Linked DNA regions of Bradyrhizobium sp. AZCC 1610. The protein of the gene in region 1 binds, or shares a complex with, the protein of each later gene. Links are inferred from orthologs where the notes say so. Each region holds a gene or a part of one and is shown on either strand. Other genes may lie near its edges.

Evidence for each region.
Region 2: the proteins of ctaD (region 1) and V1279_RS11220 are in contact, whole or in part, in a solved structure (PDB 7CUB), measured with the Escherichia coli proteins. The link is inferred for Bradyrhizobium sp. AZCC 1610 from one-to-one orthologs.

Annotation. Positions count from the first base shown.
Region 1 is NZ_JAZHRR010000001.1:6,512,003-6,526,702, reverse strand. Bases 3,299-6,183 are described here. They hold ctaD (cytochrome c oxidase subunit I), read left to right. Parts: upstream 3,299-3,878; coding sequence 3,879-5,489; downstream 5,490-6,183. Other genes in these bases: V1279_RS31995 (universal stress protein), read left to right, coding at 5,805-6,183; V1279_RS32005 (hypothetical protein), read left to right, coding at 3,331-3,534. Outside these bases: V1279_RS32035 (GreA/GreB family elongation factor), read left to right, coding at 1-181; rnk (nucleoside diphosphate kinase regulator), read left to right, coding at 197-577; V1279_RS32020 (hypothetical protein), read right to left, coding at 1,456-1,584; V1279_RS32015 (universal stress protein), read left to right, coding at 2,336-2,818; more of V1279_RS31995, read left to right, coding at 6,184-6,635; V1279_RS31990 (helix-turn-helix domain-containing protein), read right to left, coding at 7,147-8,121; V1279_RS31985 (response regulator), read left to right, coding at 8,498-8,827; V1279_RS31980 (LabA-like NYN domain-containing protein), read left to right, coding at 8,918-9,484; V1279_RS31975 (hypothetical protein), read right to left, coding at 9,531-9,947; V1279_RS31970 (hypothetical protein), read right to left, coding at 9,955-10,176; V1279_RS31965 (DUF2231 domain-containing protein), read left to right, coding at 10,457-10,975; V1279_RS31960 (BA14K family protein), read right to left, coding at 11,912-12,187; V1279_RS31955 (hypothetical protein), read right to left, coding at 14,121-14,468; V1279_RS31950 (PRC-barrel domain containing protein), read right to left, coding at 14,591-14,700. UniProt on the Escherichia coli protein: Cytochrome bo(3) ubiquinol oxidase is the terminal enzyme in the aerobic respiratory chain of E.coli that predominates when cells are grown at high aeration.
Region 2 is NZ_JAZHRR010000001.1:2,344,871-2,359,638, reverse strand. The notes cover bases 4,097-7,049. They hold V1279_RS11220 (heme-copper oxidase subunit III family protein), read left to right. Parts: upstream 4,097-5,188; coding sequence 5,189-5,911; downstream 5,912-7,049. Other genes in these bases: V1279_RS11210 (NAD+ synthase), read right to left, coding at 6,432-7,049; V1279_RS11215 (cytochrome C oxidase subunit IV family protein), read left to right, coding at 5,921-6,325; V1279_RS11225 (cytochrome c oxidase subunit 3), read left to right, coding at 4,473-5,177; V1279_RS11230 (cbb3-type cytochrome c oxidase subunit I), read left to right, coding at 4,097-4,476. Outside these bases: V1279_RS11245 (DUF2865 domain-containing protein), read left to right, coding at 1-237; V1279_RS11240 (DUF2189 domain-containing protein), read right to left, coding at 324-1,238; V1279_RS11235 (cytochrome c oxidase subunit II), read left to right, coding at 1,782-2,615; more of V1279_RS11230, read left to right, coding at 2,698-4,096; more of V1279_RS11210, read right to left, coding at 7,050-8,183; V1279_RS11205 (diacylglycerol kinase), read right to left, coding at 8,229-8,582; V1279_RS11200 (class II 3-deoxy-7-phosphoheptulonate synthase), read right to left, coding at 8,584-9,972; V1279_RS11190 (hypothetical protein), read right to left, coding at 11,133-11,489; V1279_RS11185 (3-hydroxybutyryl-CoA dehydrogenase), read right to left, coding at 11,903-12,754; V1279_RS11180 (hypothetical protein), read right to left, coding at 12,844-13,107; gor (glutathione-disulfide reductase), read right to left, coding at 13,254-14,639. UniProt on the Escherichia coli protein: Cytochrome bo(3) ubiquinol terminal oxidase is the component of the aerobic respiratory chain of E.coli that predominates when cells are grown at high aeration.

The DNA.
Region 1 (14,700 bases):
GGCTGCATTGATCGGCCTTCATGTCGGTGACCAGATGCCATACTTCGTCGCGGGCTGCATGAACGTGGTCAGGATCGAAAGCGTCACGGGACCCGAGTCCAATGTTGTGCCGCTGGTCCGAGCGGCCAAGTCCGTCGACAATGCCTCAATTGATGACGATCCAGGGCCCACCGCCGCCTGATTGAAGGAGACCGCAATGAGCCAGAATAAGCGAAGGACTAAATCCCAACTACCGCCCATCCACGTTACAGGCGACGAGATGCGTCGATTGAGAACGCTTGCGAACTCTAAAATGGACTTTATCCCGCGCGTTGTGAACTTCTTGGCGCACGAGTTGGACCGCGCCAGCGTGGTGCAAGATGATAGCGATCTGCGGAGTGTGGTTCGAATGGGATCCCAGGTCAGTTACCGCGACGACAAGACCGGCGAGGTCCGGCATTTGGTGTTGGTGTATCCGCACGATGCCGACATGCATGGGCGGATCTCGGTCCTTACTCCCCTCGGCGCGGCGCTCATCGGCCTGTCGGTCGGACAGGCGATCGAATTCCAGACGCCAGGTATGAAACGGGAAAATTGACCGTTCTCCGCGTTTCACAGCAGGAAGAAGGGATCCGGTATGCGCGACAATCGGTCTGAACATGCTATTCTGATTGTGATTTGCACTACAATAGGGCTGATTGGCCTCGTTTACGTCACGCAGTTGCTCATGTGATGATGCGCCAGGCGGGCCCTTCCTGGTCGCCGTTGGCGTGTCAGATCCATTCCATGACAATCGCGCGGACTGCTCGGCCATGACCTTCGCCGGGCGGCGAGTGCAGCTTAGGAGCTGCGCGCTAGAATCGCATTGCAGCGCGCCCGGTCGGCAACAATGAAAACAGGGCGTCGGACGGTTCGCAAGGCTACGCGACCCGGTTCCTTTGCAAAACCGACGGCGGTCGTGTGCAGTAGCGGCCCCCGACGAGACTTGCGTCGATCTGTTGGTCCGTCGCTTTCACGATCTCCGGCTGCTACGATGCGTAGTGGGCCGCTGCTTCTCGATCTGCAGCGGCCTCATCGCACGCGATGCTGCGCATCTGTTGGGTGATGTCGTTGCGGCGTTGGCCCGACGAGAAGGCCAGAAGCTGGTCTTTCATATAGGCTGCCGACTGACCCTCCTACTATGGGCTGCCAACCTTGTTGTCCGGGCCGCCGTGGCAGGACCCGCAGGGCGCGATGCCCCGTAGCGGTGCTCCGCAGATCACGATGCGCGGCTTCGGAACTCGCGGTGTCGGGTGATAGGCCGGCAGCCTGGGCAGATAGGCGTAGCAGGTCGCGATGTCGGTGATTTCCTGATCCGTCAGATCGACGCCAACGGAGACATCACAGCGTTGGTCCGGACGCCTGTGCGGAAGTCGAACAGTTACTTGTAAATCACGCTGGCGTACTGTCCGGCCAGATAAAGCGAACCGTGATAGATCATGCAAGGCTGCGCGAGGGGTCTTCAAGCAGCGGTGCGGCTATCTTCGGCCTGGCTTCGCGCATCCAGCTGAAGCCACTGGCCAATTCGTCCACAACAACCAGCGTACCACTGAAGCCTTCCAACATCATTGCGCTCCTGTTCTATCGTTCGAACGAGCGTAGCGGCTTGCCTTGATATTTTCGGCCGGCAGGGGCGTTGTGCCAGCCTTTGCTCCGGACATTGTGCCAGCCTTGTTCGGGACAAAGAGTGTGCATCCAAGTTGGTCTTCGAGCGTGCGGATGCGCGCGCTGACCGTCACAGGCTGACGTGAATCCGGTCGGCCGCGCTAACGAAGTGTCCACTCGTGATGACGGCCCGAACCTTGCCGGATCTGGGTCCATGCGAGACCTTACCTCAATAAAATCGATAATAAGTGACGATACTTTTCGTTTGTCAAAATTGATCGCGGGCATACGTTGACGGCAACGCTAGCGCGCCGGTCGTTGCACCGGCGAGGCGCATAGTGGAGGACCAGATGACGAAGAAATCATTTCGGAGATTTGAACTGGTGACTTCTCTGCTCAGAACGCTAAGGCGGGTCATGGACGCCCGTTTGCTTTTGGTTAGTCCCGAAAGTCTCGACAACGAACGGGCATCGCTCTTACGGCCTGGATCTATCGATGAAGGACGCTTGCGGCCGGCGCTAATACCCATTCGCCCTTACAGCAGGCGACTCTAGCACAGCGCGCAACAGCTCCTTCAAGCGTCCGTTTCGACGCCAAGCCCGTGAGTGAGCGTGACTCCGTTGTCGCCGATGCAGGGCGGAGCCTCAGATATCGGCAGCCAAATGCGCCGATTATGAGCTCAGCGTACCAACCTACAAAAGGGAGATCCCGCATGTATCAAAAAATTCTCCTAGCTTTCGACGGTTCACCCGATGGCCGCGAAGCACTGGTTCAAGCCGAAAACTTAGCATTAGCATGTGGTGCGACAGTTCATCTTCTTGCGATCATAGACCCGTCCGAAAGCATGCTCATCGTTGAGGCAATGTCTTTCATTCCCGACAATCAGCGTTTTGTAGTCCAGACCGTACTTGACGAGGGCGTGAAGCGGTTGCGACGCGCTGGATGCACTGCAACCAGCGAACTCAAGTATGGCAAGCCAGCGGAACAGATAATTCTGTCCGCAACAGACATAAGCGCGGATCTGATCGTCGTTGGTCATCGGGATCAAGGGACGCTTGCGCGTTGGTTGAACGGGTCGGTCGGCGAATCAATCTTGCATCAACCGCCATGCAGCGTGCTCGTAGCCGTAAAGTCCGAGCAAGGGGCGAGTAACGTCACGCCGATTCAGCAACGGAAGGCGCGGGGTAAAGGATAAACTTCATGTTGAAAACCTCTGCTGATGGGCGCCTTCATACGTGATGACAAACTCGCGATAATCCGCGACCTAGATAGAATGTACGAACAGCGGATGTGCGCGATGGCTCGCGGATTGATGGCGGCTCCAATCCTGCTGATGATCGACGAGATGAGTTTGGGACTGGCGCCCGTCGTCGTGGAACAGTGATGGATGCGCTGGCAACGATCCGTTGCGAGGGCGTGACGATTTTATTGGTTGAACAGGACGTCAATCTGGCTCTGTCGATTGCCGATCGAGGTTACGTCATGGAAACCGGTCATATCGTTCGTAGCGGGTCCACCAAGAAACTCATAGACGATCCTGAAGTCCGGCGTGCCTATCTCGGACTCGTTGAGACGTCAGCTAATGACGGAAAAACCGTCGAGAGTAGCGTCTGTCCTATGTGATAACCGGCCGCGAGGACACAGTTTCGTATCAAGTCGGAAGGAAGGCAGGTTGAGTTGCTAGTTCCGCTTAAAGTCGAGCATGCCATGACCAAGGAAGACGCGATTGATGAACTTAGATCGCTGCAACGGAACGGTGAAGGCTCCAACGTGCACGCGAACGCCGAGACGGTTCTTTGCGACTTCCTTGATGCAGCCGGCTATGGAGAGGTCGCACGCGAGTTCCGGAAGATCCACGAGATGTATCCGGTGGTGACCCCTAGATATTCGAAGCCTTCTTGGCCGTCGTAGGCAGAAGATAGGCGAACGGCTACACCAAGGATCGTCCGTGCTGAATTGTTGGGTCCAGCTCCATCATTCGGGCCTCCGGACATCCAAGGCAGCGGTGTCGATTGGGAGAGTCCGTTACGATTTCGAACGAGGAAAGCGTGCTCAGCGATGGAGAGGGCGAGTAAACGGCAATCACGGCGCTGGCGGTTGATTGATCAAGAAACATGCACTCAAACAATAATAAAATTCGATTGTCGCCTGCATCCTCCGATGAGACACAATAGCAGATGTGGCGGATGTCGAAGGCCACGGGAGCATTCGGCGCTTGTATCACTCGCGGGTGAGCTGCTTGATCGGAGCTAGTGATGCCGACTATGTCGAGAGTTAGCGACGCGCCCGAGAGAGGTCACGCATATCCGAGCGGCTGGCGCCGCTATCTTTACTCAACCAACCACAAAGACATTGGCACGATGTACTTCGTGTTTGCTATCTGCGCAGGTCTGATCGGTGGAATCATTTCAGTTGTAATTCGGATGGAATTGCAGCAGCCGGGCCTCCAGATTTTCACGAACACGAATACCTACAATGTATTTGTAACCGGCCACGGCCTGATCATGATCTTTTTCACGCTCATGCCGGCGATGATGGGTGGATTTGGCAATTGGATGGTGCCGCTGATGATCGGCGCGCCGGACATGGCGTTTCCGCGCATGAACAACATATCGTTTTGGCTACTGCCTGCATCATTTGCACTGCTCATTATCTCGATGTTCGTCGAAGGCGAGCCCGGCTCGAGCGGCGCCGGTACCGGTTGGACGCTGTACGCGCCGTTGTCGACCTCGGGCCATCCGGGACCGGCCGTCGATTTCGTAATCCTGTCGATGCATATCGCGGGTGCGTCTTCGATCCTCGGCTCGATCAATTTCATCACCACCATATTCAATATGCGGGCGCCGGGTATGAGCCTGCATAAAATGCCGTTATTCGCCTGGTCGGTCCTCGTGACGGCCTTCCTGTTGTTGCTGTCGCTGCCTGTGCTCGCCGGCGCCATTACCATGCTTCTCACCGACCGCAATTTTGGAACGACGTTTTTCGCGGCGGAGGGCGGCGGAGATCCGGTATTGTATCAACATCTTTTCTGGTTCTTCGGTCATCCCGAGGTTTACATCATGATTCTGCCGGGCTTCGGCATCGTCAGCCACGTCGTTTCCACATTCAGCCGCAAGCCGATCTTCGGCTATCTCGGAATGGTCTATGCACTGGTTGCGATCGGATTTATCGGATTTCTCGTCTGGGCCCATCATATGTACACGGTCGGGATGTCAAGCACCGCCCAGGCGTATTTCGCGTTGGCCAGCATGGTGATCGCAGTTCCAACTGGCATAAAGATCTTTTCCTGGATAGCAACCATGTGGGGCGGCTCCATAACATTTCGAACGCCGATGCTGTGGGCGATCGGATTCATCTTCGTGTTTACGGTCGGCGGTGTCACCGGTGTTGTGCTCGCCAATCCGGGCATCGACCGGACGTTGCAGGACACTTACTACGTAGTTGCGCATTTCCATTATGTACTGTCGCTTGGCGCCGTATTCGCGATCTTCGCAGGTTGGTATTATTGGTTCCCGAAAATGACTGGATACATGTACTCGGAAGCCCTCGGCAAACTGCACTTCTGGCTGACCTTTGTCGGCGTCAACCTTGCGTTTTTTCCGATGCATTTCCTCGGATTGTCGGGAATGCCGCGACGAGTTGCAGATTATCCCGACGCATTTGTAGGCTTGAACCAGATTGCCTCGATGGGGTCCTATGTCTCCGCAGCCGGTCTGATCGCGTTCTTCGTGGGCATGGTTTATGCCTTCGTACGGAAGGAGAGGGCTGCGGACAATCCGTGGGGACCTGGCGCAACCACGCTGGAGTGGACGTTATCTTCGCCGCCACCGTTTCATCAATTTGAGATCTTACCCCGAATTGAATAGATCAATTCTACGAGCTCTACAAATCAGCCGCGCCGACGTGGCAAAGGAGCCGGCAGACGCCTCCGATTCCGCGTCAACGATGCTCCGCTTTGCGTCGCACGCACGGTAGCGGTTGAAGCCATCGTTAAAGGGATCCGAGCCCGTGCGCAGACCGAAAGGTGTCACACAAGGCACTCCATTCTCATCCAACCGCAAAAATGTATTCAAGCGTCAATAGAATTCGTTTGTCTAACGTCCTTGCAAGATGGATCCTCAAGTGCTGCCGAGACGATCTTAAAGCGAAGCGGCATACGCGGTGACAAGTGGAGAGTGATTGTGATCAAGGACATTCTGGTGACCCTTCCGGCGGGCGATACGCCGTCCTTCGCGGTGGACTACGCCGCAACAGTCGCCAGAACTTTCAATGCGCACCTCACGGGCATTGCATTTGTGCAAGACGTGGCCAGCTCTGGAGCGTTGTTTGACTGGGCTCCGACGATTGTTCTGGATGATTATCGTCGAGAAGTGGAAGCTGCCGCTGAAGCTGCCAAAGCCCGGTTCGAGGAAACGTGCCAGCGAGAAGGCCTCTCCGCTGAATCGATGATTCTCAACGCGGGAGCGGTCAGCCTTCCTGAACTCCTTGCACGCGCAGCGCGGAGGTTCGATTTGACAATCCTTCCTCAGGCTGACCCGGAGGACGAGCGGTCGGAGGAGGTGATGATCGAGGCAGCCTTGCTGGGATCCGGTCGCCCAATCTTGCTCGTTCCCTATTTCATGGAAGGCGCAGTCAAGTTTGACCGGGTTCTTGTTTGCTGGGACGGCAGCCACAACGCCGCGCGCGCGATAGCCGACGCGATGCCATTCCTGAGATGCGCCAAACAGGTTGAAGTAGTAACCGTTGCGACTGATGGGAGAGCGAATGACAGCACGGCCGGACTGTGTATAGCACATCATCTTGCCCGGCATGATGTGATCGTCGAAGTGAGGAATATTGTCGCTCACGGCCAAGACGTGTCACTCAGGATTCGTTCTCATGCGGCGCAGCACTCGGCAGATCTAATTGTTATGGGTGGCTATGGGCATTCGCGGCTTCGCGAGTTCGTTCTAGGTGGCGCGACGCGCGACATTCTCGAATCGACGGTTGCTCCAACCCTGATGTCACGTTGAACTGACCACCGGCAACCCTGGTAGCGATAATCTTGAACTTAGAGTTCGCGTCCGCCCGCAGTTTCTTGGATTTGCGAATGGAGGGAAGCAGGACGTGAAATCACCCGGATGGAGGCGTGCTGTGTCCACTCTCTTCTGACCATCGCGCTGCCCGCGTCCGATCGCCAACTTGGAAGGGTTAGCACGCGTGCCGCGGAGCAAGGCGACACGGATGCGGGCCTGACGGGGGAGGTCGATCGGGCAGCTCTTGAACCGGCGATGGCGCCGCAATGCGAGACGCAACCTCAACTGCCGTCTGCGATTGTGATCGTGGCGACGCTTTCTCACCGGAGATGTCCCGTTGCGCCTCGGCTTTATGAACGACATCTCAGAGCCGCCGGCGTTGCGGCTCGCCTTCGAGGAGGGCGGCGCGAACATCCATCGCGTGCCCATCCTTCGGCCGTATTGAACGCGCCACGGATTACTTGTCGGCAGTATCCGATATGCGTGCGAGAGAGAAACAAGATAGTCTTCATCTTTGGGCGCCCGAACGAGGACTCTTGTGTAAACTTCTGTAGTGTTGGGGCGAGACACCGTACATAGCCTTGAAGCTTCTACCGAAATGGGTCATATCGGAAAATCCCCAGCCGTACGCGATGTCGCTGATCGTCCGATGTCCTTGCAGAGGGTCTTCAAGCGCTATTCGACATCTCACAAGTCGCCGGGTTCGGATCAGGCGCGTAATCGAGGTGCTCTGCTCGCCGAGGAGTGCGTTGGCATACCGAACGCTAATTCCGGCGGCCTCGGCCACTGTTCGAGGATCCAGCGCTGGATTGCATAATCTTGATTCGATAGCTGTGCGCACGTTGAGCAGCGCGAGTGACCGCGCGGACGAAACGCGCGGTTTTGATAATCCCACCGCGTTCAGAAGTGACCATGCAATGACATCGAGTGTTTGATCTCTGGCGATTTCTTCCGCAGCGCACGGAATGGAGCCGGCAATTCCGGGCAACATCGCTACGAACGATGAGGTCGAACCGAACCGGGGATCGCACGCCGAGATTGGAATTGCAACCATCTCGCGTGTTTGCCCAAGGCGGGCTCTTAGATCGGCCCTAGGAACCTTCAGCACAAGTAGCTTGGATACGTCCGAGAATCTTGCAAAATAAGGTAACAGCGGGTCAACGAGCGTCACGTCGCCCGCTTGCAGTATGACTTGACGGCCGTTCTGCTCTATCGCGACTGAGCCTCTGACCTGCTGACAAACGAAAAGGCTATCGCTCTCCGATTGCGCGATGTGCAGCGCTGTACGTGTGACTGTCATGGAGGAATTCTCGAAAAGAACAAGCCCCATATCTGCGATCGACCCGCCTTCGATCTGTGCTTCAAAAGTCTGCTTGGACGCCGGCTTTGAGGAATGTCCCGCAATGTTTCTGCACGCAACGTCATGCCAATAGTCAAACCGGTCTCGAGGATGTACATCCATCGTCGAAAAGAGTTTATCCATCTGGGGTGTACCTACGTAGCCGAGGAAATATGCCTATATGGCCGAGTAACCTTTGCGCCCAGTAATAAGATGATAGCAAGAATCAATCTGCCGGCACGAATGAAATATCGCAGGGGCAACATCAGATCGCGTTCGACGGTCTGACGGGCTTGTGCGGCTCCATAACATTGCCGCATGCCCCAAAGTCGCAGGCGAATTTCACGAAACCAGATGCATGGAAGGCACGGGGATTGGCGTCCTTACGCCAGAGGTCTGTAAATGACGCGTCAGATATACATAGGTCTCAGGCTTGGCAGAAACGAACCATATACTTTGGGGCAGCCCAACCCTTCTGGGGAGCTGAAGAGAGCCGTCCGTGATCAGTAGTGGACATGAAATGTCCCACGTTTTCGTTGTTGATGATCAGAATCACTTACGTTCGGTCCTTGCTATGGTTCTCCGCATTAAAGGGCTCGAGGTCGTCGTGGCCGAAAGCGGTGGGGCAGGTTTGCAGGAGCTCGAGGACTCGAATTTTGAGTTGGTTGTCATCGACATTTTCTTGCAGGACGGCATGGGCGGCATCGAGCTTATTAGAATGCTGCGGGAGCACGACCCAAGTTTGCCTATCATCGCGATACCGGGCATAGCGCCGATCGATTTACTCACGCAGTATCCCGAGCTCAGTAGTGTGATACGTCTGTCGAGCCCTTTCGTCCAATGGAGCTGAATGCTTGCCGCTGACGAGGCTACTCAGTCAAACCTGTGATGAAGGCACGCACAACTCTTTGGTTGTTCTAATCATGACAATGAGCAAAGTATGAAGGGTGGCGAGAATAGGATCGCGCTCCTTATCGATGGAGTAAACCTTTCGGCGAGCGCCAAGGCGCTCGGTTTCGACATCGACTACCAACGCCTGCTGACGGAATTCCGGACCCGCGGAACGCTGCTGCGCGCGAACTATTATACGGCGATCATCGAGGATCGGGAGCCTTCCTCGGCTCGTCCGTTGATCGAGTGGCTTGATTACAATGGCTACACCGTCGTCTCCAAGGCAACCAAGGAATTTATCGACGCCAGCGGCCGCCGCAAGATCAAGGGCAACATGCATGTCGAGCTCGCGGTCGATGCGATGGAGCTCGCGGAGCATGTCGACGAGATCGTGCTGTTCTCCGGCCATGGTGATTTCCGCTCGCTGGTCGAAGCGGTGCAGCGCCGCGGCGTCCGCGTCACCGTGGTCTCGACGATTTCGAGACAGCCGCCAATGATCGCCGATGAGCTACGGCGACAGGCCGATGTCTTCACCGATTTATTGGAACTGGAATCCAAGCTCGGCCGCGAGCCGCAGAAGCGACGGCTCTCTCGACGCAAGGATCGGTGCGGGTAGTTACTTTCAACAGGCTAGGGCATCGGGCAAAAAGTCGCTGCCCCCTTCAGTACATCCCACGCAGGCACGTGTGAGGGCCCATCAAACGATTGGCGATGCTTAGTGCGCCGGGCTCATTGGTTTCGAGGGCAATCTTCTGAGCCAGCATGACGTCACCGGCCGCTAGATAGCCAACTGGCCCGAAGCACCATCGGCAAACGGCCTCACCCGCGCTGTTCAGTTCCTCAATATTCGTCTGCGTACCATGGCGGATCCTAAAGACGCTGCCGCTATGGCTGCCGATGACGTCGAAATACGCAAATCGCTCATAGCAGGCGAGTTGCTCCGGCGAGAGCCACTGCTTTAGGAGCCTTAGAGCGCGGGCATGACCACTACGTTGTATGGAATGCTGTGCGAGAATCCCAGCAAGCAGCAACATCAGTATAATGATGATCAACGAAATGGTCATCGCCATCTGCGACATGCATTGATCAGCTGCCAACCAGCCGCGGAAAGAACAGTGTTTCGTCCGCGGTCGGATCGAAATTTTTGATAACCCGGGGCTCGCCAAGCCCAGAGCGAGCGGCCGCCGTGAAGCCAGCGCCCGTCAACTCCAGGAAACGCTTCTCTGCCAGCGCCAGCTCAGCGTGATCATTGCTATCGAAGGTATGCCGAGTATCGCCGGAGCGGTCCATCACTATTTGAGTTGACATGTAAGCACTCCCTTTGAACGAAAGTGTAAGGCCCCCGCGCAGCAGCTTTCTCTATCAAGAACGAAAACTGACGTTAGTTCCAAAGGTCTGGAGGCATAGTGCTCAATCCGATTCGACTTCTGGTCCTATCGTGGCTTGCTTTACGGGTGAACTGAACTTCGTGCTTTCGCCTTAGTCGCGCCGCTCGTCATCATCGTTGGCATAATCTAAAGACCTTCCTGCAGGAACCAAACCCACCAACTAGCGTCAATTGGATACCCTTTCCACGCGAGGTGCTGCTATGCCTGCTAACCCCCAAAGCACTGCAAAGATCGGAAATCATCCCCTTCATCCAATGCTCATCCCGTTCCCGGTTGCATTCCTCGTCGGTGCATTCGTCAGCGACTTGGGATTCCTAGGTACCGGCGACAGCTTCTGGGCGAGAGCGTCCATGTGGCTGATCGGCGCCGCGATCGTGATGGCGCTTCTCGCCGCTCTGGCAGGCTTTGCGGATTTCTTCAGCGAACCCCGTATCCGCGCCTTGTCCGATGCCTGGTATCACATGATCGGCAACCTGACTGCGGTGGTCATCGCGCTGGTCAACTTCGCACTCCGCTACAGCCAAGGCGCCGAATCCGCGATCAGGCCATGGGGCGCAGTGTTGTCTTTTGTCGTGGTTGGCATCCTGCTATTCACCGGCTGGAAGGGCTGGGAGATGGTGTACCGCCATCGGGTGGCTGTCCTCGATGCCCCCGAACAAAGGGCGGCCGGCACGACGGATACGCGGCCGCGGGGCCCGGGACGTCGCAGCGCCGCGTAATGTTTTTGCCTAAGTTAGGCGAAACGGAAAGGAGGGCTGCTGCCCGGCCAGGATGAACCGCCGCCAATGCCCGCGCGTGACCGTGTGCCTTATGGGCAGCTCGGAGACATGACGCCAAGTGGCGGCGGACGCTGCACGCCTTACGGTCCTGCGCGCGCGATCGATTCCGACCTTGTAGTGTACCGCTACCGGTGCATTCTTCTTCGGCGCGGCGTCCACGATAGGCTCCGTGCTCGATGGCCTCGCCGATAGCCACAAGGCGCATGCGCACGATGTCTGCAATGGGAACACCCAAACTTTGTTCGATACCTCTTTCGCAATTGATTCGATCTAGGGGAGAATAACGGCGTGCGCGGTAGCCGCCGCCATATGAGGGCCAATCCGCTCGCTGCGGCGAGGGCTCCTCCATTTTCATGCCTGGCGGCGGAAGGGCGGCGCCAGCCTCGGCATTCGGCTTGCCAAAGGGACCCACCAGTACGAGGATTGCTCCGATTAAGAGCAGGAGACCGACTGCAATAGTTGCGGCAGCTTCGTAGTCATGTCGATATGTCCGCAGTGTTGGGGTGATCGCAATCACGCAAATTAACAGCAAGGCCGGTCCGAGGATCCGAGCAAATAGATCCCAGCGGTTCGCACCGACTTCCCACCAAGTCCAAACCAGGGTGAGCAGGAAGGCCAGCAGGTAGATCCAGGCTCCCTCGGCCCGACGTTGGCCCAACAGATAACCTGATACGATAAGCCCGACACCGACCAGCATATAGTAGAACGACCCGCCCGACGCGACCAACCAGGTGCCGCCTGCCGCGAGCGCCGCCCCAAATCCCACCATGGCACCGGCGGTGCCTTATGCCATCCAATCGGCTGCTGAATTCCTGCGGAGCATGGCATAACCTTAACAGACATGTCGCCACTCGGAATGGAGAGCTGAAACGGCGGCTAATTGCCGTTCAGTTCATCTTCGATCGGCTGAGCATACTCATGAATTGTGCCGTGGCGTTGCCGAAGGCCATGGCAGTTAGGACAAGGACGACGCTGTCCGTCATAGTCAAGGTAAGTCCCTGAGGTCGGATCACAGGATTTGAAGCGTTGGAAACAGTAGGCGTCATTTTGGGCCGCCTGCGCCTTGCTGTTGGCGATAGCGCCCCCAATGATTGCGCCCGCGGCAAGCCCGCCTACCGCCGGCCCCCAAGCCGTAGTGGCGATGATAGTCATGTCGCCAACCATGTGCCGTCAGCCATGGTGCTAGCGTCCGCCGCGCCATTGGAGCTTGACGGCTGTATCCACCTCAGGGGCGACGCCCGTGCCCGCGATCAAGGGAGCTGCCAAGGCTGAGCCGGCAAACGCGCCAGCGCGGAAAGATGACGGCCGCGGCTCGCAAACTGCGATTGAACATATCTTTTCCCCTGTGCTTTGCACTGACCAAAGTCAATCCATCGCATTACGGGTGGTTGCATCAATGAAGGTACGCATACGTACAGAAGAGAGAGCGCGCTGGGAAAGCTCGCCTGGTCTGGGCTTGCCCCCGAATTGGGTGTCTCAAAGAGAAAGCTCGAAATTCCCATGACAAACGGTTGGTCGCGAACAAAGTCCGCGTCCTTACTTGATGTTTTATCGTTTATCCCAGGGATGAAGAGTCGCGTTCTGCCCACCTGCCAGTTCAAGTACTCCTCACGGTGGAGGAAAGGCAGCACATCATCTTCGTGGGATCGGCCGGACCCTTCGCGTTGGATGGATTGCAATCCTGATGTTCGCCTTATGGATGTTGAGAGACATAGTCTTAGTGGCGTTCGCCGCCATTCAGAGCGGCCAGATCACTGAGCAGCTCAAAACTGGCCGAAAACGGAACCGCCTTCGATACTGCCGATTGGCAACGGAAGCTGGCAGCCGCCCGGCGTAGAACGGATTTCATAAAGCGTCCAATAACGGGAAGCCGATGCGCACCCTGCCGCCGCATGGTCACGAGGTTGATTTCGCGCAGATGCTGTGTCTGAGGCCAGCTTGCGATCACGGAGGATCTGTCACCCTTGCTTTGAAGCCAAAGCCGAGGCGCGGCTGAATCTTGCCCTGAAATCCAATTCGCGCCGGACAGCGCAGATAGAAGGAGAACCCAGCCCTCTCACCGCGACTACGCGCTACGACAGATGTCTGATAGCGTACCAAGGTTCGCAATCGTGATCTGCAGAGTTGAGCCTTCGTGGTATGTCTGGGTTGCCATCTGTCCCCCACGGATGGCAGTTCCTCTGAAAGCCCAAGGCCCCAACTCCTTACTCGGAGTTGGGGCATTTCTTTTCGCGAGAGTCGCAGATGATAGTCTTCGTCGTTGGCTCTTTAGCAAACGCCTAGCGCTGTCACGCACCTAGGTTGCATAAGTCAGAGGCACCAAGTTCTTTAAGACGTATAAGCCCGCTCGGTGGTATAGCTTTCCGAACCACTCTGGGTGACGAACTGCGTTGTAAAATCTCCGCGGGTTGAGGGGACGAATAGCAGCCCTCGACGATCGATTTCGCTTTACGTTTTCTACGATCTAGATCAAGACCAGCGTCGTTCGCGACAGTTCCTGATCACCAAGATTATCGGGAATCATCCGCATCCTGTCCCGAGGCGAGGTCAGGGAGCGGCGGCAAGGATTGCCGCAGTTCCAGTTTGGCGTCGATTGCGCTGAAAGACGCTGACGTTTCGAATATGCAAGCCTCTTCGACTAGGCATCTATCCTAGCATCAGACGCCGCGACCATTGCCAGGTGGCTGCTTTTGCAGCTCTCGTCGCCTTGTTGGCCGGTGAGGCTGTGTTCTAAGGCAGAATAGCTGGAGTCGTCGGTGCAGAGCGGCCATCGTCGGCTGCAAGTTATCGCTCGCGATGTTAGCGGCTGACAGGCAGCGTCTCGGCAACCACTGGTGCAGCGTCCGACGGTGCCGGCGCCAGCAGTATGCCGGCCACCGCAATCGCTATGAACATCGCCGTAAAAAGGATTGTCAGGGCCAAGCGCATCGTCATTTCTCCCATAGGATTATGAAGACGGTCTCGCTCAAATGGATTTCTGAGAGCAGGTCGATAAAAGCCGAACGTCGCGAGAAAGTTCGCCTGCACTTTCGATAGACGGTACGTTTTCGCACCACTGCAAACATCTCTTCTTTCCCCAAGCACGCTACTCGCGATCTGGAATCGGGTTTTGTAGCTCCAGCGCCCGGAGCACGCCGCCCGTTACGATAGCTGTGAAGAAGGCGTGTCGCCTGCGTAGGTCGGCCAATCCGTGCTCGTCGAGCTGCTGCAGGTAGCCGCGTCGTTTGTCCAACACGGGTGGAGGCAGCGGATCGGCTTGGCGGGTTTCAGTCGTCAGCTGTTGTATCGCGGCGTGCATCATCTCCTCACTCACGAGGTTGACCACGTGTCGACCTTGATGCGGCCTGCATGTATCCAACGAAAATGGACGAGTGTCGTAACGCAGTCGAAGGCAAACAGATGGCAAGGCTAAGTAGATGCGGAACAAATGCATCGTCGTTCTCGGTCCTAACTCTACGCGGACGATGAGATCAGCTTTGTTTTGATCGCGAGGGATACAGGTAGGAGTAGGGGGCGCGGCGCGCGAATTAGGCGGCTGGCAAACCGACTCTGGAGCTAATTCTGTATAAGCTTAATCGTCGAAATAGGCCATTGTCCGGCGTGGCCGCTGACCGAAATGCGCAAGCCGTGCAATTCGTCCAAGAAGAGTCCGTCGATTGTTCCTG
Region 2 (14,768 bases), 4.2 Mb from region 1 along the record:
GTCGACGACAGGGCCGGGGTCGAACAAGGCGACATCATCGTCACCGAGGAGAGCGCGAGGCGGATGCAGCAGCGCGCGCAGAAGGGCGCGACGCCACCGCCCACCGCCAACAAGAAGGGCACCACCGCCGCCGCGCCGCCTGCGACAACGCCGCCGCCCGATACGACCGCCACCGCCAGCGACAAGGACAAGCCGGTCCGCACGGTGGGCCCAACCTTCATCCCGCCGAAGCAGTAGGCGGGCTACCCTCGAACGCTTCGGGCAACGCGGGCGGCAGCGCGATCTCGGGCTCGCAATGCGATGCCCGGGCTCCCATTTCGCGGCTACGGCTCGCGTTCACGACTCCACGGGAAGAGAACGGCCGGGAAATCTGCGGCGTAGCGGTGTCCTTTTCGCAGGTGGGGTTCTTCCTGTGGAGGGTTGGGATTCGGCTCCACCACTTTCCGGTACAGATGCCAGGTGGCATGACCGAGCACCGGCAGAACGACGGCGAGACCGACGAAGAGCGGTATCGAACCGATCACCAGCAGCGCCGCGACAATCAGCCCCCACCCGGCCATCGCAACCGGATTCATCATCACAGCCCGCAGCGACGTCCGGATGGCGTCGATTGCAGTCGCATGGCGGTCGAGCATCAACGGAAACGACACGACACTGACGCACAGCGCCACGACCGCGAACAGAAAACCAACGCCGCAACCGACGATGATGAGCGACCATCCTTCCGGCGTCGTCAGCACGCGCGTTGCGAAATCGGGGATGCTCGCAGCCGGTGCGTGGCCGAAGATTGAAACGTAGATAGCGTTCGCTGCGCCGATCCAGGCTCCGAACAGAACGAGCAGAAGCACGCCGAGTTCGATCATGGCGCCGAAAGCCGGAGCGCGCAGCACGTGAAGCGCTTTCGATACGTGAACTTCCTCGCCGCGCTCGCGGCGGCGGCTGAGCTCGTAGAGCCCAATCGCGGCAAAGGGTCCAAGCAGGGCAAAGCCGGCGGCCAGCGGAAACAGCAACGGCAGTACCGAATAGCCAAGGACCATCCTGAACAGGGCAATACCGAGAACGGGATAAATCACGCACACCACAACCGCGTGACTAGGCATGGCCTTGAAGTCTTCCCAGCCCAGGCGCAGCGCCTCAGTCAGGTCGGATAGTTCGATTTTGCGAACGGGATATGTGGCGGCGTCGCCGAATAGGTGCCGTCCAACCTTTGCGATGTTGTCGGAATACGTAGTGGCCATGAATGCACCCTCCCGTGCTGAAAGCCGCGGCGGCGAAACGGCGCGCTTTCCAGCCACGCGTGTCCGCCCTCATATGCGGGAAACGCGATCGAGCCGAGTACGGCAAACCCAGGTTCCAAGAAGGAGCTTAGCCGGACGAAACTGGTCGCGACCTGCCCAACAAGCTTAGCGCTATGGGACCCAGGCAGCGCTCACGGTTCGGTGAACTGTGCACGTTCACGGTCATTTGGTGCATTGCGTCATCATCAAACGATTGTGCTGGCTGCTGACGCTCGCCAGCTTGCTGGCATCCGCGCAGCGTCCCGACGCTCAAGTGATCTATTGACGCCGGCGCCGACGCGTACCATCCTCACTTCTGACGCCCCAGATCCGATGAAAGCGGTCGCAACGTGTGCTCGGTGCCACGTTTGGATGTCGCGACCGGTCAAAGTGGGCGAGGCTAGACGCACTGCGATGGCGCGTGTGAAGTCGGCCATCGAGACTGGCGTGAGCTCCGCCCTTTAATTCGTCTCCGTTGCCTTTAATGGCAAGAAGGAGCGAGGGATGGTTGTCGCGTTCATACTGCTTCTGGTCGCAGTCGGCTCGGTGCTGTTTCACATCTACAGCCCGTGGTGGTGGACGCCGATCGCCACCAACTGGCGCTACATTGACGACACCATCAACATAACCTTCTGGATCACCGGGGCGGTTTTCTTCGCGGTGATCGCGTTCATGGCCTATTGCGTCTTCCGCTTTCACCACAAGGAAGGAAGACAGGCAGCCTACAATCCCGAAAACAAAAAACTCGAATGGTGGCTCACCATCGGGACTGCGATCGGGGTCGGAGCCATGTTGGCGCCCGGCCTGGTGGTCTGGCATCAGTTCGTCACGGTTCCGGCCGACGCTACCGAGATCGAAGTCATGGGCCAGCAATGGAACTGGAGCTTCCGCCTCCCCGGCAAGGACGGTCGGATGGGCACAACCGATGTTCGCTACGTCAGCTCCGACAACCCTATGGGTTTGAACCCCGACGATCAGCACGGGCAGGACGACGTTGTCATCGCAAGTGACGACTTGCACCTCCCCGTCGGGAAGCCGGTCAAGGTTTTGCTTCGCTCCCTCGATGTCCTGCACGATTTCTATGTGCCCGAGTTCCGCGCCAAGATGGACATGGTCCCGGGCATGGTCACCTATTTCTGGATGACCCCGATCCGAGCCGGAACGTTTGATGTTCTCTGCGCCGAGTTGTGCGGCGCAGCGCACGCGCAGATGCGCGCCAAGGTTTTCGTCGACGAAGAGAGCGACTATCGGGCCTGGCTGGAGAAGCAGAAGACGTTTGCGGAATTGTCAGGCCGAAGCGCCGTTAAGAGGGCGACGTACGAATCCGGCGGCAAATAAGAAATGCTGCTGCGAAGATGGATTGGGCGCGCAAGACCCTCTCATCGCGCCCTGATGGAAGAAACGACCGGGAGGTAAGTCGATGGTCGATGTCCCGTATGATAGAATCGCAGACGTTCCGCCTGCCGAAGTGCCGGAGGTTGAGCTCTATCACCCCAAGAGCTGGTGGACGCACTATGTCTTTTCGCAGGACGCCAAAGTCATCGCCATCCAGTACTCGCTGACGGCGACGGCAATCGGGCTGGTGGCTTTGGTGCTGTCGTGGCTGATGCGGCTGCAACTGGGATTTCCCGGCACATTCTCCTTCATTGATGCGAACCAGTACCTTCAGTTCATCACCATGCACGGCATGATCATGGTGATCTACCTGCTCACGGCGTTGTTCCTTGGAGGCTTCGGCAACTACCTGATCCCGCTGATGGTCGGCGCCCGGGACATGGTTTTCCCCTATGTGAACATGCTGAGCTACTGGGTCTACCTGCTCGCGGTCATCGTGCTGGCGGCGGCCTTCTTCGTGCCCGGCGGGCCCACCGGCGCCGGCTGGACGTTGTACCCGCCGCAGGCGATTCTCTCCGGCACCCCCGGGCAGGATTGGGGCATCATTCTCATGCTGTCCTCGCTGATCCTGTTCATCATCGGCTTCACCATGGGCGGGCTGAATTACGTGGTGACCGTGCTGCAGGCGCGCACGCGCGGCATGACGTTGATGCGCATGCCCCTGACGGTGTGGGGCATCTTCACGGCTACCGTGATGGCGCTATTGGCCTTCCCGGCGCTGTTCGTCGCCTCCGTCATGATGCTGTTCGACCGTGTTCTGGGAACCAGCTTCTTCATGCCGGCCCTCGTCGAGATGGGGCAGCAGATGAAGTATGGCGGCGGCAGCCCGATCCTGTTCCAGCACCTGTTCTGGTTCTTCGGCCATCCTGAGGTCTATATCGTCGCACTTCCGGCCTTCGGCATCGTTTCCGATCTGATCAGCACCCATGCGCGAAAGAACATCTTCGGCTATCGCATGATGGTGTGGGCGATCGTGGCGATCGGCGCGCTCAGCTTCATCGTATGGGCGCACCACATGTATGTGAGCGGCATGCACCCGAGTTTCGGGTTCTTCTTCGCCACCACGACGCTCATCATCGCGATCCCGACCGCCATCAAGGTCTACAACTGGGTGCTGACCCTGTGGCGCGGTGACATCCATCTCACCGTCCCGATGCTGTTCGCCCTCGGCTTCATCATCACGTTCGTGAACGGCGGGCTCACCGGCCTCTTCCTCGGCAACGTCGTCGTCGACGTCCCGCTTTCGGATACCATGTTCGTCGTCGCGCATTTCCATATGGTGATGGGCGTAGCGCCGATCATGGTTGTGCTGGGCGCGATCTATCATTGGTACCCCAAGGTCACGGGACGGATGCTGGATGACTGGATGGGCAAGTTCCACTTCTGGGTGACGTTCCTCGGTGCCTACCTGATCTTCTTTCCCATGCATTACCTTGGGCTGCTCGGAGTTCCGCGCCGCTATCACGAGATCGGCGAAGTGGCATTCATCCCGCCATCGGCCCAGACGCTCAATGCCTTCATCACCGTGGTGGCATTGATGGTCGGCTTCGCCCAGATGGTGTTCCTGTTCAATCTTGTCTGGAGCTATTTCAAGGGCAGGCCCTCGGGTGGAAATCCATGGCGGGCGACAACACTGGAGTGGCAGACGCCGGAGACCCCGCCCGGGCACGGCAACTGGGGCAAGGAGCTCCCGGTGGTCTACCGCTGGGCATATGACTACAGCGTGCCGGGCGCTGCCCAGGACTTCATTCCGCAGAACCAGCCGCCGCGACCGACACAGGCCGTTCAGGAAGCTGCGCCATGAGCGCCATCATCCTGTTTATGGCGGTGATAGCGGTCATCGTCGGATGGTGGCTCTCGCAGCAACGGCTGACAGCCAAACCCTGGTTGGAAGAAGGTCCGATCGATCGCTTCCCGGGCACGGGAGCAATGACCTTTCCGGCAGCGAAGATCGGACTGGGAGTGTTTCTCGCGGTCGCCAGTTCGTTGTTCGCACTTTTCATGAGCGCTTATTCCATGCGCATGAACATGGTGGACTGGCGGGCGCTGCCCGTGCCGGGGCTGCTATGGTTCAACACCGGCGTCCTGGTCGTGAGCAGCGTCGCGCTGCAATGGGCATACGTGGCCGCGCGCCGAAACAACATGGACGGTGTAATCGTCGGCCTGTGCGCAGGGGGAGCGTCTGCCGTAACATTCCTGATTGGGCAATTGCTGGCGTGGCAACAGCTGAGGGCGGCGGGCTATTTCGTCGCGTCCAATCCAGCCAATTCCTTCTTCTACATGATCACCGCGGCGCACGGGCTGCATCTGATCGGCGGTTTGGTGGCCCTGGGCAGAACGACTGCCAAGGTGTGGCGTGGCGCTGAGATGCCCCAGGTGCGCCTGAGCGTGGAACTCTGCACGATCTACTGGCATTTCCTGCTGTTGGTCTGGCTGGTTTTGCTTGGTCTGTTGACGGGCTGGACAGACGATTTCGTCGACATCTGTCGCCGGCTGCTCAGCTAGGGAGAGACCAGATGGCAGAGACGGCGCTGACAAACTCTGAAAAATCGCCTGCGCAGACCGCCGGCTGGAAGGGCATCGCCGCCGACTGGTCCTCGGATCAGCGCGCTTTCAAGAACGTCTCCTGGGGGAAGGCCATGATGTGGATCTTCCTCCTGAGCGACACCTTTATCTTCAGCTGTTTCCTGCTGTCCTACATGACTGCGCGAATGTCCACGACCGTGCCGTGGCCGAATCCGAGTGAGGTATTCGCTCTCACAATTGGCGGGCATCATATCCCCCTCATCCTGATCGCCATCATGACCTTCGTCCTGATCAGCAGCAGCGGGACCATGGCGATGGCCGTCAATTTCGGTTACCGCCGTGATCGCACCAAGACCGCGGTATTGATGCTGGTCACAGCGGCACTTGGCGCAACCTTCGTCGGAATGCAGGCCTTCGAATGGACCAAGCTGATCCAGGAGGGCGTACGGCCCTGGGAAAACCCGTGGGGAGCGGCGCAGTTCGGCTCCAGCTTTTTCATGATCACGGGCTTTCACGGCACCCACGTTACATTCGGCGTGATTTTCCTGGTCGCTATCGCACGAAAGGTTTGGCGCGGAGATTTCGATCACGGGCGCCGCGGCTTCTTCACGAGCAGGAAGGGGAATTACGAGATCGTCGAAATAATGGGCCTGTACTGGCACTTCGTCGATCTTGTGTGGGTTTTCATCTTTGCCTTCTTTTATCTGTGGTGAGGTCAGCGCATGGTAGACGCAGCGGTACATCTAGAACGACAACAACCTTCGTTACACATGCCTGTGCATGAAGCACACGTATCAGGAGCCGTGCACGCAGAGGGGCAGCAGCATCCGATCAAGCTCTATCTCGTGGTCTGGGGATGGCTGTTCGTCCTCAGCACCTTCTCTTATCTCGTCGACTACTTCGGCTTACACGGCTATCTCAGATGGTCGCTGATCCTGCTGTTCATGGTGTTGAAGGCCGGCTTGATCGTCGCCGTCTTCATGCACATGGCCTGGGAGCGGCTGGCGCTCGCCTATGCCATCCTGCTGCCTCCTGTGCTGGTGCTGGTGTTCGTGGCCATCATGGTGTTCGAATCCGAGTACACGCACCTCATACGGGTCCTGTTCTTTGCTGCGTCGCCGACCTAGAGCTCTTTCCGTTTCGATGGAATCGAAACGGGGCTCTAGTTTCTTTTTTGACGCGTTTTCGCTAGGTTAGACCAGGGCGCGATGACTTAAACGTGCGCCTTAGAGTTTATCCGTCAAATACGTCCGCCGACGCGCGGCCGACGCGCGCAACCAGCTTCTCGTCGGGCGCGGGCAGCGCCTTGCCATTGTCGCGGAAGCGGTTGGTGATGGGATAGCGGCGGTCGCGGCCAAAGTTCTTTTCCGTCACCTTGACGCCCGGCGCCGCCTGCCGCCGCTTGTATTCGGCGACATTGAGCAGCCGATCGATCCGTGTCACCACGTCGGCCGGGAAGCCGGCCGCGATGATCGTGGCGAGCGGCTCCTCGCGCTCGACCAGCCGCTCCAGGATGCCGTCGAGCATTTCATAGGGCGGCAGCGAATCCTGGTCGGTCTGGTCCTCGCGCAACTCTGCGGTCGGCGGCCGGGTGATGATGTTGACCGGAATCACCTCGCCGGATGGCCCGAGCGCGCCGTCCGGCTTCCATTCGTTGCGCAGGCTCGACAGGCGGAACACTTCGGTTTTGTAGATGTCCTTGATCGGATTGAAGCCGCCGTTCATGTCGCCATAGATGGTGGCGTAGCCGACCGACATTTCCGACTTGTTACCGGTCGTGACCACCATCGCGCCGGTCTTGTTCGAGATCGCCATCAACAGCGTGCCGCGGGTGCGCGCCTGCAAATTCTCTTCGGTGATATCGCGCGGCAGCCCGGCGAAGGGTTTTGACAGGATCTTTTCGAATCCATTCACGGCGTCTGCGATCGGCAGCACCTCGTAGGGAAAGCCGAGCGCTTTCGCGAGCTTGGCGGCATCGTCGAGCGATACTTGCGCGGTAAATCGAAACGGCAGCATCACGCCGCGAACCTGGTCGGCGCCGAGCGCATCGACCGCGATCGCCGCACACAGCGCGGAGTCGATGCCGCCGGAGACGCCGAGCAGCACGCCCGGAAACCCGTTCTTTCGGACGTAATCGCGCAGGCCCAGCACGCAGGCCGCGTAATCGGCCTTGTCGCCCTCGACCAGCGGCACGACGGGCCCGGAGCAGCGCCAGCCGTCGGCGCTTTTGGTCCAGCGCAGCGTGGTGATGTTTTCCTCGAAGGCGGGCAGCTGCGCCGCGACCGAAAGATCGGCGTTGAGCGCGAAGGAAGCGCCGTCGAACACCAGTTCGTCCTGTCCGCCGATCTGGTTGAGATAGACCAGCGGCAAGCCGCTCTCGGTGACGCGGGCGACCGCGATCGACAGCCGGAGATCGTTCTTGTCGCGCGCGTAGGGCGAACCGTTCGGCACCACCAGGATTTCCGCGCCGGTCTCGGCGAGACACTCGACGATGTTTTCGTATTCTTCTGATTCTTCGAGCCAGATGTCCTCGCAGATGGGAACGCCGACCCGGACGCCGTTGACGGTCACCGGCCCCGCGGCGGGACCGCGGGCGAACAGGCGCTTCTCGTCGAACACACCGTAATTCGGCAGATTCGCCTTGAAGCGAAGGGCTGATATGCGGCCCTGATCGAGCAGCGCGCAGGCATTGTAGAGCTTGCCGTCTTCGACCCAGGGCGTGCCGATCAGGATCGCCGGGCCCCCGCCCGCCGTCTCGCGCGCCAGCTCCTCGACCGCGCCGCGGCAGGCCGCCTGGAACGCGGGCTTCAGCACCAGGTCTTCCGGTGGATAGCCGCAAATGAACAATTCCGGCAGCACGACGAGGTCGGCGCCATCGGCTTTCGCCCTCTCGCGCGCCACCCGCGCCTTGGCGGCGTTGCCCGTGACGTCGCCGACCGTCGGGTTCAATTGCGCCAGCGTGATCGTAAAGGTGGGTTCGGTCATGGGAGCAATGGTGCCTCGCACAAGAGCAAACTGCAATTGCTCGCTTTAGATCGCGCCTATGCGTTCGGCGAGGGCAAACAGCCAGAACACCCCGGCCATCAGCAGCGCGACGCCGACCGCCGCCGAACCCATGTCCTTGACCCGCCCGATCTGCGGATCGTGGTCGGTGGTGAGCCGGTCGGCGAGTTTCTCGATCGCGGTATTGAGCAACTCGACCACCAGAACAAAAGCGACGGCCGCGACAAGTTCCACGCGGCGCATGACCGTAGCGCCGACCAGCCAGGCCAGCGGCACTGAAAGCGCCAGCGCGAAAATTTCCTCGCGAACGGCCTGCTCCGAGCGGATCGCAAAGGCGAGCCCGTTACGCGTGTTGATGGTAGCCCGCCAGAGTCGCAGCAAGTCAGAGTCCCGCTGCAGCCGGCATCGGCTTTTCCTTGCCCGCGCGTTCCTGCTTGAGCAGTTCGGCGATCAGGAAGGCCATGTCGATCGATTGTTCGGCATTGAGGCGGGGATCGCAGACCGTGTGATAGCGGTCGTTGAGGTCCTCGTCGGTGATAGCACGCGCGCCGCCGATGCATTCGGTGACGTCTTGCCCGGTCATTTCCAGATGCACGCCGCCGGCATGCGTCCCCTCCGCCGCATGGATGGCGAAGAACGACTTCACCTCCGACAGCACCCGGTCGAACGGACGGGTCTTGTAGCCCGAGTTCGAGGTGATGGTGTTGCCGTGCATGGGATCGCAGGACCAGACCACGACGCGCCCTTCCCGCTGCACGGCCCGAATCAGCGGCGCGAGGTGGTCGCCGACCTTGTCGGAGCCGAAGCGGTTGATCAGCGTCAGGCGTCCGGGCTCGTTGTCCGGGTTGAGGATGTCGATCAGCTTCAATAGCTCATCCGGCTTCAGCGAGGGACCGCATTTCAGGCCGATCGGGTTCTTGATGCCGCGGAAATACTCGACATGGCCGTGGTCGAGCTGGCGGGTGCGGTCGCCGATCCAGATCATGTGGCCGGAGGTCGCGTACCAGTCGCCGGTGGTGGAATCGATCCGGGTGAAGGCCTGCTCGTAACCCAGCAGCAGCGCCTCGTGGCTGGTGTAGAAATCGGTGGCGCGCAGTTCGGGATGGCTTTCGAGATCCAGCCCACAGGCGCGCATGAAATTCAGCGCGTCCGAAATGCGGTCCGCCAGTTCCTTGTAGCGGCGCGACTGCGGGGAATCCTTGAGGAAGCCGAGCATCCACTGGTGCACGCTGCCGAGATTGGCAAAACCGCCGGTCGCGAACGCGCGGAGCAAGTTGAGCGTTGCCGCCGACTGCCGGTACGCCATCAGCTGGCGCTGCGGATCGGGGATCCGCGACTCCGCTGTGAAGGCGATGTCGTTGACGATGTCGCCGCGGTAGCTCGGCAGCTCGACACCGTTGATCTTTTCCGTGTTCGACGAACGCGGCTTGGCGAACTGCCCGGCGATGCGGCCGACCTTCACCACCGGCAGCGCGCCGGCATAGGTCAGCACAACCGCCATCTGCAGCAGCACGCGGAAAAAGTCGCGGATGTTGTTGGCGCCATGCTCGGCAAAGCTCTCGGCGCAATCGCCGCCCTGCAGCAGGAAGGCTTCGCCCGCGGCGACGCGCGCCAGCGCCTTTTTCAGGTTGCGGGCCTCGCCGGCAAACACCAGCGGCGGAAACGTGGCGAGCTGCGCCTCGACATCGGCCAATGCCTTGGCATCGGGATAATCGGGGACCTGCAGCACCGGCCTGGTGCGCCAGCTATCGGGCGTCCACCGCTCGGACATGACGTTAACTCCTGAGCAAAAACCGCTACTTACAAGCGATTGTGAAGGCCGGGTTATACACAGGCCTTCGGCCGACCGCCAGTTAGATTTCCGGTAGTCCTGACAAGCCCTTGCGGCAAAAGCCGATTTCGCTTCTGTTAATAGCCGCTCGCAACCTGAGGAGAAGAAGCAGTGGCCGAGCCGGGGCTGGACGACGTATTTAGCGACGATATCACGGTGCCCGCGACGGATGGATATCCCCTTGCCGCGACGCTGTTTCTGCCCCGCGGGGCCAAGCGCCATGCGGTCCTGATCAATTCGGCGACCGCAGTGCCTCGCAAGCTCTACCGGAGCTTTGCCGGCTATCTCGCCAGGCGCGGCTGCGCGGTTCTCACCTACGACTACCGCGGCACCGGCGACTCCAGGCAGCGGGGCGCTGACCGGCTACAACCAGCCGAAATCGCTGGTCGGCTTCAAGGCCTCGATGTCGGACTGGGCCGCACAAGATATTACGGCGACAGTCGCCTGGATGCGGCGAGCGCTACAAGGCGCTCCCCTTCGCCTATGTCGGACATTCGTTCGGCGGCCAGGCGCTCGGTCTGTTGCCGAACAATTCGGAGATTTCGCGCGCGCTGTTCATTGCAGCCCAGGCCGGCTACTGGAAACTGATGACGGCGCCGGAGCGCTACCGCGTCTACGCGATGCTGAATTTTGTCGGCCTCCCGCTCACCCGCGCGCTCGGCTACATGCCGGGCAAGGCCGGCCTCGGCATGGACCTGCCGAAGGATGCGTTCCTGCAATGGGTCGGCTGGGTGATGAGTCCGCGCTATCTGTTCGACGACGCCAGGCTCGACGCCGTGCGGAATTTTCCGAAATACCAGGGCGCGTTGCGCGCTCTGCATGTCCGACGATCCCTGGGCGACGCGGCCCGCGGTCGAATTGCTGTGCTCGGGATTTACCTCGATCAAGCCAGAGATCGTTACGGTGACGCCGGCGGATACCGGCGCGAGCAGGATCGGGCACATGGGATTCTTCAAGCCCGAACATCGCGACACGCTGTGGCGTGGGGCGGCGGAGTGGATCGAGGCGGGGGGATAGCCTTCCTCGCGCGCCGCTGGTTGTTGTCGTCATTGCGAGCCACGGCTCGCAATGACGGTGGATATAGTTGCGGCCGCTGCTCACTACACGCGTCGGAATGCGATCGCGCGGGCGAGTGATCGGGCTCGCGTACGAACCGCGCCGCCATCGTTGCCGCTATGAACGATCCACTGGCCGTCAGGTGTTTGTCCCGTGATGATCCCGACGTGATGCGGCCAGACAACCACCACGCCGATTCCGGGGCCGCCGGCATTCATGCCTTCGCTCGCCCAGGAGCGTGCGAGCGCAAGGCGACGGTCCGGTTTGCCAAGATATTTGCTTAAGTAACTGCCGCACCAGCCGTGCGCCCGGTGACCGTGATGCCGGTGTTGGGGGCGCGCCTCTGCCTGGGTGGAAAAGGCGAACAGGAACGTCGACGCGACAAGGAGGGGCTTTAGCATGGATGACTCCACGAAACGCTGATGGTGGGGAAGGTACAAACGCGCCCCCAACAGCGCTCTTCGTGGATTGTTCCAGCATGGCTGCCATTTCCTGCCTCGCTGAGACGACCCTCAGTCCGCGTTCGTCCTCCTGCACAAGGTTCACACCGGGCGCTGGACGAGGACCGCGACTTTCAGGAGGAGACGATCAACGCCGCGCGCACTCGGCAATGCGGTGAAGCTGACGCGCGGGGAAATTCGAAAATCCGGCAAAGGGTCTCGCCGATCCCAATCCGAAATAGCTGCGGGTGGGCAAAGGCGCGTTAGCGACGTGCCCACCATCTATCCCCCGATCGTTAACTGAATTGGGCACGCTTCCGCCTTCGCTCTTCGAGCTACGGCGGACAAGTCGCTTTGCCCACCCTCCGCCACCCTCACTTGCCGTAGCTATAAAACCCCCGCCCGGTCTTGCGGCCGAGATGGCCGGCGGCGACCATTTCCTTCAGCAACGGTGCGGGGCGATATTTCGGATCGTTGAAGCCTTGGTAGAAGACCTCCATCACCGACAGCATGGTGTCCAAACCGATCATGTCGGCCAGCGCCAGCGGACCGATCGGGTGGTTGCAGCCGAGCTTCATGCCGGCGTCGAGATCTTCGGCGGTGGCGAGGCCTTCCTGAAGCGCGAAGATTGCCTCGTTGATCATCGGGCAGAGGATGCGGTTGACCGCAAAGCCCGGGCTGTTCTTCGCGGTGATCGAGACCTTGCCGATCCTTTTCGAAAACGCTTCGGCCTTGGCGTGGGTATCGTCCGACGTCTGCAATCCGCGGATCAATTCCAACAGCGCCATCAGCGGCACCGGATTGAAGAAGTGCATGCCGATGAAACGGTCCGGCCGGTCGGTCGCCGCGGCAAGCTTGGTGATCGAGATCGAGGACGTGTTGGTAGCGAGCAGCGCCTGCGGCCGCAGCTTCGAACAGAGATCTTTCAGTATCTTGATCTTCAAGTCTTCATTCTCGGTCGCCGCTTCGATGACGAGATCGCAGGTCGAAAACTTCGCGGTGTCGGTGCTCGTCGTGATCCGCGCCAGCGCGGCTTGCCGGTCGGCGTCGGTCATCTTCTGCTTGTTGACGAGCCGCTCCAGGCTGTTGGACACGACTGACATGCCCCGGGCGAGCGCCGCATCCGAGATGTCGGTCATGACCACGGGAAGACCGGCGGCGGCGCACACCTGCGCGATGCCGTTGCCCATCGTGCCTGCACCAACGATGCCAATTGATTCGATCATGGGAAAAACTCCGTTATTGAATGGTTGCCTGCACCGTTATCAGAGTGCCACGGCCGCCGGTAGTCCTTGGCACGCCCACACGGCCGCCCTTAGGACGCGTCGGGAGCACCAAAAACCTGATAGAGCACATGCCGGAGTTCAAACTGGTTGCAACCGCGAGAGGGAATGTTGCCGCGACCATCCGGCACCTCGAGCTCCCACCCCTCCTCGATGTCCGACCAATAAAGCAGCTTCTCATCGAGAACCGCCACCGCAACGACGAATTCTCCGGGGGAGTCACTCACGCCGACTGTACGCGGACGGATCAGCGCGCTTTCGAGTGCCGCCTGATGCTGCGGATGAAGCGATGCCATGTCCGTTGCGAGCCGACTCATTACCAGAGAAATTTCGGGCTCGCGCGGCACAGGACTATAACCTAAATCAATTGTCAGCCGTGGCGTTTCACAGAAGTTGATGGGTATCGCTTCGCTCCACCCATCCTACGGCCCTACGACCCCACCTACTCCGCTGCTTGCCTCACATAGCTCGCCGTCGGCGTGCGCATCGTCACCAGCTCTTCCGCCGCGGTCGGATGCAGCGCAATCGTCGCGTCGAAATCGGCCTTGGTCGCTTTCATCTTCACGGCGATGGCAACCGCCTGGACGATTTCGGCCGCGGTGTCGCCGACGATGTGACAGCCCAGCACACGGTCCGTGGTGCCATCGACGACGAGCTTCATCAGCACGCGGGTGTCGCGGCCGGACATCGTCGCCTTGATCGGGCGGAAATCGGCCTTGTAGATGTCGACATGGCTCACTTGCGCGCGCGCCTGCGCTTCGGTCAGGCCGACGGTGCCGACCTCGGGCTGCGAGAACACCGCCGTCGGGATGGTGGCGTGATCGACCTGCACCGGGCGCTTGCCGAACACGGTGTCGGCAAAGGCATGGCCCTCGCGAATCGCCACCGGCGTCAAGTTGAGGCGATGGGTGACGTCTCCGATCGCGTAGATGTTGTCGACCGAGGTCTTCGACCATTCATCGACCGCGATGCCGCCATTCGCCGGGTTGATGGCGACACCGGCCTTCTCGAGCCCGAGATTGGCGACGTTCGGATGGCGGCCGATCGCGAACATCACCTTGTCGGAGGCAATGCTCGACCCGTTCGACAGATGCGTGGTGAGTTCGTTGCCGTACCTGTCCACTTTATCGATGGTGCAGCCGGTGATGATCGTGATGCCCTGCTTCTCCATCTCGGCGCGCACGTGCTTGCGGACGTCCTCGTCGAAGCCGCGCAGGATGTTGTCGCCGCGATAGATCACCGTCACGTCGGAGCCGAAGCCGGCGAAGATGCCGGCGAATTCCAGCGCGATATAGCCGCCGCCCTGGATCACGATGCGCTTCGGCAGCTCGGTGAGATGAAACGCCTCGTTCGAGGAGATGACGTGTTCGATGCCGGGGATTTCGCGGCCGTGGTTGGGCGCACCGCCGGTCGCGATCAGGATGTATTTCGCGGTGAGCTTTTCGCCGGTCATCAGCCGCAGCGTGTGGGCATCTTCCAGCACCGCGCGGGTCTTTGCGATGCGCGCGCCGCTCTTCTCGACATTGGCGGCGTAGATGCCTTCGAGACGCGCGATCTCCTTGTCCTTGTTGGCGACGAGAGTGGGCCAGTCGAAGGAGACTTCCGATATGGTCCAGCCGAAACCGGCTGCGTCCTCGATCTCGTGGCGGACGTGCGAGCCGAGCACGAACAGCTTTTTCGGCACGCAGCCGCGGATCACGCAGGTGCCGCCCATCCGGTATTCTTCGGCGACCATGACCTTGGCGCCGTAACCGGCGGCGATGCGGGCGGCGCGCACGCCACCCGAACCACCGCCGATGACGAACAGATCGACGTCGAACTCAGCCATCTCAACCCCGCCCGAAGCCGCCTCTGGTTTCTCTTTTTGTTTGACGCGTTTTCCACGCAGACAAGTCTGCGTAGATTTGATTGCTATGCGAACCGTAAGTCCGCCCTCGGATCAAGTCCGAGGGCATGC